3 regions of the Photobacterium toruni genome follow, and region 2 is predicted to be linked to each of the others. Evidence: predicted binding sites of a transcription regulator. Region 2 holds the regulator's gene; each other region holds the start of a gene.

Region 1 (3,916 bases), 160 kb from region 2:
AAGAGATATTTAAAGAACATTTCACGCCAGTCAATACGTTTTTTTGACTTTAGCCGTGGAATAGCTTTTGTTGATTTTTCAATATTTGCGATGGTCATATAATCTACACTCCAGAAAGGATACCAATGAGTAGCCTATTTCTGAGAAGTCAAAAACGCTCAACTCTAATAAGTCGAGCGTTAAAATAAAAATTAATTAATTGATTGAGATGAAACCTTTATCGGCAACAATTTTCTGTGCGATGGGTGATTGGACCCATGTTAGAAATTTCAATGCTTCTGCTGAGGGACGTCCGTCTTTATAAACCACAATAAATGGACGTTGAACGCTATAATCACCCGCTTTAATTGCAGCGATTGATGGTTTATGACCGTCAATTGTTAGTGGTTTAACGGTATTATCAACTGAGCCGAGTGAAATATAGCCGATAGCAAAAGGGTTGTTAGCTACGGTTGTTTTTAATTGACCATTACCGCTAGCAACTTGTGCTTTTTGGGAAATAGCAGAGACCTTAATATCATTAATTTTTTTTGTTAGTGACATAATGTCTTCAAATGCCCCTCGAGTACCTGAGGCGGTATCACGAGTAGCGACAACGATGGGTTTATCTTCACCACCGACTTGGTTCCAATTGGTTACATTACCTTTGTAGATTTCAGCAATTTGTTCTTTAGTTAAATCGGTGACAGGGTTGTTGTTGTTAACTACAACGGCAATGCCATCACGAGCAATCACAACTTCTTTTATTTGGGGAGATTCTTCAGTTGTTTTTAAACCACGAGATGACATTCCTAAATCAGCTGAACCATCATGAGCAACACGGATACCAGCTGATGATCCAGGACCTTGAACTTCTACCTTGGTATCGTTAGATTTTGCATATGTTTCGCCCAATACTTCCATGAGTGGAGAAACAGAGCTAGAACCTACAACAGAGATAGTCTCGCCAGCAAACGCTGTAGAACTAACAGCAAATGAACTTGCAACAACAATTGCGCCGATAATCTTTGTTTTCATTTTCCTAATCCTTTCTTGTTGGGCAAAACGCCAATAGGTTTGAATGAACACGACAAAGAGTAGAAAAGTTATATGACAATAATGTTTCAGAAGTTTGAACACTCTATGAATGTTGTAATAAAACACAGAGAATTATGTAGCCAAATATTCGATTGTTGTATGTTATTGCGAATGAATAGAAAGAATCAGGATTCAGTAAATAACGAGATAACATATACTATCAATTAGAAGTAATCTTACGATAACAGCAAGATTAACGTATCTTAGTTATCATGATTTTTTATTAGAAATAAAGGTTGTAGATGTTAAAAAAAGCCCAGCAGATGATTGTTTTTAACGCACTAACAAAACAGCAAAGCTTTACTAAAGCAGCACAATTACTTGATATCTCTCGTACTCAAGTGAGTAAATTGATTCAACAGCTTGAATTACGACTTGGCGTGCAATTGGTGCAACGCACAACCCGATCTTTTGCATTAACAGAAGCGGGACGTTTATTTGCGAAACACTGTGAAAAAGTAGTGGAAGAGATAAATGAAGCTGAAAGTGAGCTGTTAGGGAGTGAAGATAATTCTCAAGGTCTGTTACGTGTGGGGATTGCACAATCTTTTGCTTCTAATCATGTTGCCCCTTATATCAATGAGTTCCATGCTCAGCATCCATTAATTAATTTAGAATTAAGTTTGTTTGATCATCGGGTTGATTTAATCGCAGAACAGCTCGATCTTTGGATCGGATTTATGGACTCACCACCCGAAGGTTTTGTGGCTCGTCATTTGAGTAATTGTGATTTTGTGCTGGTGGCAAGTCCTGAATATTTAGCAACGCATGGTGTGCCTTATCAACCAAGTGACCTAACAGAACATAATTGTATTATTTATTTTAGTCGTGAACGCAAAGATAACGTCTGGAGTTTTAGTCAACAAAATAAAAATCAGGATATTAAAGTTACAGGTAATTATCGAGTTGACTCTGCAGACGCTGTTCGTGATGCGACGATTGCGGGAAATGGTATTGGCTATTTAGCGACATACTTATTAACTGATGAGATCCGTCAAGGTAAGTTAATTAGGCTGATGCCCGATTGGCAACTAACTCAACATATGCCGCTCTATGCGGTTTACCCAAGACATAAATTTTTACCTAACAAAGTAAATCTATTTATCGAGTTTATTCGTCGTCATATAGATATTGGTAATATTACGTGTAAATGGTAATGATGTAAAAAACAGCGATCTTACGCAAACGGTTGGCTTAAAAGCGGGGATAAATGTTTCAAATTGTAATTATTGGGGGTAATAGTATCCCTCAGGGGAACTAATACGACGAAATTCGTTTGCTTAGACTGAAAATAATGCAATTTAGCGGTGATTTGTTAGATTTCTGTTATTTGCAGTAACAATTTGATCCTTGTCACACTTTTTTTTATGAATACACTCTTTCCGCAATCGTTTACTACACCAAACATTGGGGAATAACTTTGCATTATCTCATCGGCATACTCGGTATATTTATAATTTTCATGGTAGGTTTTTTATTTTCTGAAAATCGATCTGCAGTGAACTGGCGGAGTGTACTTGGTGCTTTTTGTATTCAGGTTGTATTTGCCGCTTTTATTCTTTATGTACCTGTTGGCCGTGTGGTACTAAATAGTGTATCTGGTGCAGTATCTGGCGTTATTGAATATGGCCACGAAGGAACATCTTTCTTATTTGGGCAGTTAGCTCAATTTAAACTAGGCTTTATTTTTGCGGTTAATGTCTTACCTTCTATTGTCTTCTTTTCAGCATTAATTTCCGTATTATATTACGTGGGCATCATGAAATGGGTGATCCGCGGCATTGGTGGTTTATTACAGCGTATACTCGGCACGACACGTACTGAATCTATGTCTGCAACAGCAAATATTTTTGTTGGTTCTGTAGAAGCACCATTGGTTGTTCGTCCATTCCTAGCTCGAATGACACGTTCTGAATTATTTGCAGTAATGGTTGGCGGTTTAGCTTCTGTTGCTGGTGGTACTATGGTCGGTTATGCCGGACTTGGAGTACAACTAAAATATCTTATCGCTGCAAGTTTTATGTCTGCTCCTGCTGGATTAATGATGGCAAAATTGATCGTGCCACAAACTGAAGGCGTACACAGCATGGAAGAAGAAGATGACGGTGAAGAAGATGAACCTGTTAACTTAGTCGATGCGGCTTCTCGTGGTGCTTTAAGTGGCTTACAAATTGCGATGGCCGTTGGCGCAAGTCTATTAGCGGTTATTAGTTTAATTGCAATGGTAAATGGTGGGTTAGAACATATTGGCCATTGGATTGGTATCAACGATCTTAGCTTAAATCTGATTTTTGGTTACTTGTTTGCGCCTGTTGCTTGGTTAATTGGTGTGCCTTGGTCGGAAGCAACCACTGCTGCGAGTCTTATTGGTACAAAGATCGCTGTTAATGAGTTCATTGCATTTGCTGAGTTAATGAAACCTGAAACGTTAGCTAAATTAAGTGAGCACTCACAAGCAATTGTCACTTTTGCTTTGTGTGGCTTTGCAAACTTAACTTCTATTGCAATGCTGATGGGCGGATTAGGCGGTATTGTTCCTAAACGTCGTCCGGAAATAGCACGCTTAGGCATGAAAGCTATTTTTGCTGCAACCTTAGCTAATTTAATGAGTGCAACATTAGCGGGTTTATTTCTTCCTCTTTAAGAGTAATATATTCAAGTACACGATTAAAATAAACAGAGAGCCTAGCTCTCTGTTTTTGCATCTAGAAAAAAGCATCAATAAAATAATTGGGAGAATAATCAATGAAATCTGATAGCGATAAGCTCATTGCTAAGCACGAACAACTCATTCATAGTGAGGGCTTAACGGTGTATTCTCATACTCAACGAGATGATG
Region 2 (3,916 bases):
ATAGCAATCGCACCGCCAACAAAAGGTAATATGCTCAATATCTTCGCTAGAAGATCACTATGTACCCAATATTCAGCACCAGCAATCATTCCTGTGGTTGTTGCTGCAGAAACGCCTAACACTACAAAGAAGGTTAAAAACAAAAAGAAGCTACGAATAATAGTGTAGTAATGGCTATAGGCAACTTCATCAGCGCCTTTATCAAGTTTATAACCAGCATAAATAATGGCGATAATTCCTGACAATAATAAAGTAAACGGGGTTAGAAAGCTGGCAATATAAGCAAACCAAATACCCTTTTTATGTTCTTCCGTCATCATATTGTTCCGAATAAATAAGCAATGTAATAAACTAATTATCACAGGTATTTACTTGAGTTCAAGTTTCGCTCTAAATTACGATGATCGGGATCAACTTCTCAAATATTACCGTCGCTAGAGTCTGCTATAACACCCTAAACCGACACTTCCCGTCATTAATAACAACCAAAATAAATTTAATCATTGCGCTTAATGGTACCCACTGAGTGTAATTACCGCTTCTGTTCTGGCATTTCAACCATAAGATACTAACCAAAGACAGCCTTAAATAGTTAATCAAGTGTATAATTGAGACGTTTCTGTTCATAACTATCCTTACCTACTATCATAGTATTAAAGTGCAGCATATTTTTAAATGTCGGTTGTAAATTCCATTAAATTTGCTGAAAATTACGATTTTTTGTTGATAGTTGTCAAATAATTTACTCCCAGACAATTGAAACGTTGCACTACGCGTAACACTCAGTAAAATGTGAACGCAAGCGATTACACTTGAAAAACATGTAATAATTATAAAAGCCGCGAATAAATGCGGCTTTTGGTGTTAATACTATTTAAGTATGCAATAGACACATTATCGGTGCCAAATTGAATAATTAACGAGAAACTTTACCTAAAAACATTGAATTATATTCATCTCAGTAATTACTCAATTTGGTACCTCACGATTAGCTAGAAACATCTCTAGCACCCATTATTAGAAGAATAAATATGGCAACCATTAAAGATGTTGCACGTATGGCTGGTGTTTCAACGACAACAGTTTCACACGTGATCAATAAAACACGCTTTGTCGCAGAAGCAACACAGAAGAAAGTACTGGCAGCCGTTGAAGATCTCAATTATGCACCAAGTGCTGTTGCTCGCAGTCTAAAATGTAATACCACTCGCACCATTGGTATGTTGGTAACTAAATCAACTAACCCTTTCTTTGCTGAAGTTGTGCATGGTGTTGAAGAGTATTGTTACCGTGAAGGCTACACGCTAATTTTATGTAATACGGAAGGTAACCTTTCTAAGCAATATGATTACTTACGCATGCTTGCGGAAAAGCGTGTTGATGGCTTATTAGTAATGTGTTCCGATCTTGATCAGAAATTATTGGATCTGCTTGAGCGTCAAAAAGACCTGCCAATGGTGATAATGGACTGGGGTCCAGAAAGCCCGCATACCGATAAAATTCAGGATAATGCTGAACAAGGTGGCTACATTGCGACTAAATACTTTATCGAGCATGGTCATAGCCGTATTGGGTGTTTGTCTGGCCATACAGATAAATCTACTTGTCGTGAACGCTTAAAGGGCTTTAATAAAGCCATGGCAGAAGCTAACTTAACCGTTAATGAAGACTGGATCCTTGAAGGTGACTTTGAGTGTGACTCTGCGGTGAAAGCAGCTGAAAAATATATTGCTATGGCAGAGCGTCCAACGGCTATTTTCTGCTTCAATGACATCATGGCAATGGCACTAATTAGTACCTTTGAACAAGCAGGATTACGCGTTCCTGGTGATATTTCTATTATTGGTTACGACAATATTGATCTTGCCCCTTACTTCGCGCCACCACTAACGACTATTCATCAGCCGAAACGTCGTTTAGGTAAAACAGCCATTAAAATCTTAATGGAGCGAATGAAGAACAAAGATCATGAACGTCAAATTTTTGAAATGGCGCCTGCAATTGTAGAGCGCAAGTCGGTAAAAGATTTACGCTAATACGACAACCTACTTATCAAGCCAATATTTATATTGGCTTTTTTTCTAACACCTCAATTCAACTCTCAGCGCTTTCAAAATTGTCATCGCCGTAAAAACATGAACAATATCACAGATTCACCAGTCACTATTAATATTCAAAGTCATCTTGTTAAAATATCGAATATAATGAACCCCGTAAATACATATAATAGTAAGCAAAAGACTTACAAGATATAAATAATACTTCACTATTGATAATATTATTTATAAAGTAATACATGGATGATTTAAAGTAGAAATTTTATCTCGTAAATAACTTTAATAATACAAAGTTAATTTACAGCTACTTTAATGTTAGGTGACACTCATTTATTCACCGAGTAGAAGTATGGACAAACCAATATTAAAAAATTCATTACAGCTATTAGATCATTTAGGGGATATTAAATCGCGATCCATGTTTGGCGGTTTTGGTATTTTCGCTGGTGAGACAATGTTCGCACTAGTCGTTAATAATAAACTCCATCTCAGAGCAAATGCAAAAAATGAAGAGGAATTTAAACAAGCGGGTTTGAAACCCTATATATATGAAAAGCGCGGTTTTCCCGTCATAACAAAACATTATGCTATTCTTGATGAATGGTGGGAACAACCTGAAAAAATCAAAGAACAAGCAAACTATTCTCTTAAGGCAGCACAAGCTGACAAAAAAGCAAAAGAATGTTGCACTCCTGATAGAATAAAAGATTTACCAAACCTACGCCTTTCAAATGAAAGGATGCTTAAAAAAGTAGGTATTAAAACGATTGAACAACTCCATAATATTGGTGCACTCGACGCTTATAAAGCATTACAAAAAATACAAGAGGCATCTTTAAGTTTGGAATTACTATGGGCATTGGAAGGCGCTATACATGGCCAACATTGGTCAGTAATACCAGAAAGCAGACGCAATGAACTGCTAGCTAAACTATAATAAATATATTCGTCAACTGGCTAAGTGACGCTTAAGAATAAAGAGGCCCTGTGCCTCTTTAATTTATTCCGCATATACATTTACAAACCGATTTAGCTATTCCTATCAAGCTTAGTATTTAGCTACAATTGAATAGTAATACCAATCTGGAAAATTAACTGGTCAGGTTGATCCAATCTCTTGAACACATTCTAGTGATGCGTGAAGCCGATTCATTAAACTGATTCCATGCAAGGCAGACCTTATCGAGAATGTCGTTATAATCAGAAAAATTTTGATTAGCGAGATAGTGTTGTCGTAACCAACTCCAAACTTGTTCTATTGGGTTAAGTTCTGGGGAATATGGTGGAAGTTTGATGATGCTGAGATTATTAAACGGATTAGCAATATCGTCAGTATGCCAGCCTGCACCATCCATCACTACAATAGCATAACGACCTTTTTCTGTGGTTCGTGATATCTGAGCAAGGTGCTCAGTCATTATTTCTTTATTTACCCAAGGTACCACTAACGCCTCACCAACTCCTCTTGCTGGGCACACCGAACCAAATAGATAAGCATATTCAAACTGCTGTTGTTTTATCGCTCTTGGTCGAGTTCCTCGTTCAGCCCAAAGACGGGTAGTGGTATTTTGTTGTCCAAATCTTGCTTCATCTTGAAACCATACATCGACCTTATCGAGCGCTATATGTCCTGGGATCTTAAGGATCGTTTCAATTTTAAATTTTTTTAAAATTATCTTGAGCTTGCTGTGATTGTTTTGGATGTTTTGACCGTGATGTTATCCACGAAAAGCCCATGCGCTTAAGTAGATAATAGATAGAATCTGGGTGGTAGTTTTTATCAAATTCTTTGAGAATGTAAGCATGAATATCCGCGCCTATTAATCGCCCGCCAGAAGAGTCTTGAGCTTTAAGTTTAA
Region 3 (3,916 bases), 220 kb from region 2:
CAGTGTTTCTCTATCGTCATCATCATTACTATCCCCGAAAGGAAACAAGATGTTGAAAAATCGCATTTACCACATAAAAAAATGTCATAAAAACACTTACCAACAAAAAAATAATAATTAATGTATTGATTTAAAAAGCGTTAATAACAATTTCATTAATAATGGTGCATTAAATAATATATAGATAAAAACACATACAACTTAAAAATTGAAGTAAGAAGAATAATCTAGGGATTAGCCCACCAGCAACAAACGGAATTAAATTTAGGAGGGTTAAACAAAAGACATTCGATAACGAGACACCTTGATAAGGATATCGCCGAACAAGAAATAATGGTGGATAAATAAGATGGGAATAGGTAATTAAAGGGCTAAAAGGGTCATTTACGGCATAAAAAAACCAAACTGAACATCATGCCCAATTTGGTTTAATAATAAGGTTACATCACATAATCACATTAAAGACCGTTAACAATGTCTTTCACTAAACGTGGACCTTGGTAGATAAAGCCCGTATAGACTTGAACTAATTGTGCACCAGCTTGGATTTTTTCACGTGCAGCCATAGCAGAGTCAATACCACCAACACCAATAATCGGTAATGCGCCATTCAAAGCAATTGCCATTTTACGAATAACATCAGTACTCTTATTTTGTAATGGACGACCACTTAAGCCGCCCATTTCATCACAATGATCCATACCTTCAACCAAAGAGCGATCTAGTGTGGTATTAGTACCAATAACGCCATCAATCTTATTACGTATTAATGACTCACAAACCTGAACAATTTCTTGGTCATCAAGATCAGGCGCAATTTTAAGTGCCAATGGAACATACTTGCCATGTAATTCAGCAAGCTCAGTTTGTTTTTGTTTTAATTGTAATAATAAATCATCTAACGCTTCACCATATTGTAGTGAACGTAATCCAGGTGTATTTGGTGATGAGATGTTGACAGCAATATAACCTGCGTACTGATAAACTTTTTCCATACAGATTAAATAGTCTTCAGCACCCTTTTCAATTGGCGTATCTTTATTCTTACCAATGTTAATACCGATAACGCCGTCATAATTTGATTTCTTTACATTCTCAACCAGATTATCAACACCAAGGTTATTAAAACCAAAACGGTTAATAATACCTTCAGCAGGAATCAACCGGAATAAACGCGGTTTATCATTACCTGACTGAGGGCGTGGTGTTACAGTACCAACTTCAACAAAACCAAATCCCATTGCGCCAAATGCATCAATACATTCACCATTTTTATCAAGGCCTGCAGCTAGACCGACAGGATTTTTAAACATAATACCCATAACTTCAACAGGACGCTCAGGAACATGTTGACGATAGAAGAGATCAAGTGGAGTACCAGTAAAGCGAGAAAAATTCTGAATAGCGAGGTCGTGTGCTTTTTCTGCATCCAACTGGAAAATAGCGGATCGTGCGATGCGATATAACATTATAACTCCATTAAAAATCCCGTATAAACGGGGTGGTATTATTCACAGTTATAAGGCTAAATACAATCCCTATTCACTTGATTATTATCAATAAAACATAGACTTAGATTTTATATCAATATTTACAATGGCTTATAAGTCGCTTAATTTTTAAATTATGGTAATTACAAGCAAACGTTTTCGTACGCCAAGAGTAAATATACATTTTCAAAGCATTTCTATTACATAATCAACATCAATTAATACATTTTATTTACGATAGAAGAAAAACCATCACTTTAGCTTTTAGCTTTAAGCTTTAAAAATAAGTACACAAAACGTAGCCATACACATAAATAATAATGGCGATGTATCCCCCCCTTACTTTTGCTTCTATTTAATTCCACCAGCTTTAATTAAACGAGGCTAATGATGGCATTTATCGAATGACGAATAATGCCAGCTTAATGAAATAGCACGCATTAATTGAATATTGTCCATTCTTAGCTACGATTAGAAACAAAACAAAAAATACAATTAAAGACGTTCGATAACCTCAAGTTTGTTATCACTATTGACAATGACGCGAAATTTCCCACAGATGCCAGCATGAGTTAAAAACCCTCGTAATTTTATCGCTGGAAGTTGAAGCTTTAAGCCAGTATCAGTTAACACCACCACACTACTGGCGGCCCCTGAATAATGTTGCAGGAAAAGGTTGTAACTCATATTAATGGTAAACGTAAAACTGCGGATAACAAATTCCCTCATTTATTGTTATGTAAGATATTTAAAACGATAGAATAAAATAAAAGCCAGTGCCGATTATCGGTCACTGGCCTTCATTTATAATCACGTTACATCATCAATTGCTTATTTTTGATCAAGTGCTTTTTGTACTTTTTCAAACAAGTCTTTAGCTAGATTATCCATCGCTGCTAATTTTTCCAGTTGCTCTCTCATCAATTGTTGACGATTAGCATCATATTGACGAAGTTTAAGTAAAGGCTCGATCAAACGAGCTGCTACTTGCGGATTGCTGGTGTTTAAAATCGTTAGAATCTCAGTTAAAAATGCATAACCTGAACCATCTTTAGCATGAAAATGTACTGGGTTATTAACACTAAAACCAGCCACTAAGCTACGAGTACGGTTAGGATTTTTCAAACTAAATGTCGGATGATTCATAGTATGACGCACATTTTCTAATGCGTCTGCCGCAGGGTTGGTACCTTGCAACATAAACCATTTATCCATGACTAAGCCATCATGACTCCACTTATTGCTGAAATCAGCCATTTGTTCTGCACGGCAATCTAGTTGAGCATTGTTGGCTGCTGACATTGCTGCCATAGTATCAGTCATGTTGTCAGCCGCTTTATATTGCGCAGCAACAAGTGCTTCACCTTGCGCAGTATATGCTAAGTACGACAAACATTTATTCCGCAATGCACGTTGAGCCATTGCTGCATGCTCAAGACTATAGTGCGCTTGAGTTAAGCTGTGATAAATGGCACTAAACTCATCTTCCATTTCAGATGCAAGCAATTGTGTAAATGCCCCCACAACCTGATTAATGGCATCGACATCAACCGTTGTATACCAACCTGCAATTTCATTTTCACTTGGCAGTGTTAGCATTTCAGCAATAAACGCAGGATCAAGATTTTCATCCAGTAAGGCACCACGGAACGCATCAATAACAGCATCAGGTAAAGTGACAGCGTGTCCTTGTTGTACTTGGGTTACATTTTGACGAATATATTTCGCCAATAGCATTTGTCCTGCATCCCAACGAGCAAATTCATTTGACGCATGAACCATTAAGAAAATTAACTCATCATCAGTGTAATCATATTCTAAGATCACTGGTGCTGAAAATTCACGCAACATTGAAATCACAGGCTGCTCTGCAATATTATCAAACACAAAGGTTTGCTCGGCTTCTTTTATATCCAGTACATTATGAACAGGTTGACCATTCATTTGTAAAGCAATCACTTCACCTTTGCTATTGTATAACTCAATATCAAAAGGAATATGCAGCGGCTGTTTTTCAACTTGCTCTGCTGTTGCAGGAGTTTGCTGTTTAATAGTGACAGCGTAACTCTTAGCGTCTGCGTCATAAGCCGTAGAAACACTAACAACAGGTGTACCTGCTTGACCGTACCAACGACGGAAACGGCTTAAATCAATACCAGAAGCATCTTCCATCGCTTGTACAAAATCATCACATGTTGCGGCAGTGCCGTCATGACGATCAAAATACAATTTCATGCCTGCTTGGAAATTTGCTTCACCCAATAGAGTATGTAGCATACGGATCACTTCACTGCCCTTTTCATACACTGTTAAGGTGTAGAAATTATTCATCTGAATCACTTTTTCAGGACGAATTGGGTGTGACATTGGACCACGATCTTCAGCAAATTGCGGACCACGGACAATACGCACATTCGCAATACGAT

Evidence for each region. Region 2 encodes PurR, which represses purine synthesis genes. Its sites were predicted from a motif close to TNANGNAAACGTTTNCNTNA; they were not measured.
Region 1: a site for PurR is predicted at 2,255-2,274, ahead of OC457_RS05440 (NupC/NupG family nucleoside CNT transporter). Genes of this name have one in related genera too.
Region 3: a site for PurR is predicted at 1,636-1,655, ahead of pyrD (quinone-dependent dihydroorotate dehydrogenase). Genes of this name have one in related genera too.

The regions. Positions count from the first base shown of each region.
Region 1 covers NZ_AP024854.1:1,137,574-1,141,489, forward strand. Annotated here, with positions in the region: gene pstC (phosphate ABC transporter permease subunit PstC) at 1-98, opposite strand, end outside; gene OC457_RS05430 (phosphate ABC transporter substrate-binding protein) at 196-1,017, opposite strand; gene OC457_RS05435 (LysR family transcriptional regulator) at 1,320-2,234, shown strand; gene OC457_RS05440 (NupC/NupG family nucleoside CNT transporter) at 2,540-3,721, shown strand; gene OC457_RS05445 (hypothetical protein) at 3,823-3,916, shown strand, end outside.
Region 2 covers NZ_AP024854.1:1,297,149-1,301,064, reverse strand. Annotated here, with positions in the region: gene OC457_RS06190 (hypothetical protein) at 1-317, opposite strand, end outside; gene purR (HTH-type transcriptional repressor PurR) at 1,032-2,036, shown strand; gene OC457_RS06180 (TfoX/Sxy family DNA transformation protein) at 2,407-2,994, shown strand; one part of gene OC457_RS06175 (IS630 family transposase) at 3,149-3,724, opposite strand; one part of gene OC457_RS06175 (IS630 family transposase) at 3,726-3,916, opposite strand, start outside.
Region 3 covers NZ_AP024854.1:1,521,162-1,525,077, forward strand. Annotated here, with positions in the region: gene pyrD (quinone-dependent dihydroorotate dehydrogenase) at 459-1,469, opposite strand; gene OC457_RS07145 (DUF2835 domain-containing protein) at 1,986-2,204, opposite strand; gene pepN (aminopeptidase N) at 2,322-3,916, opposite strand, start outside.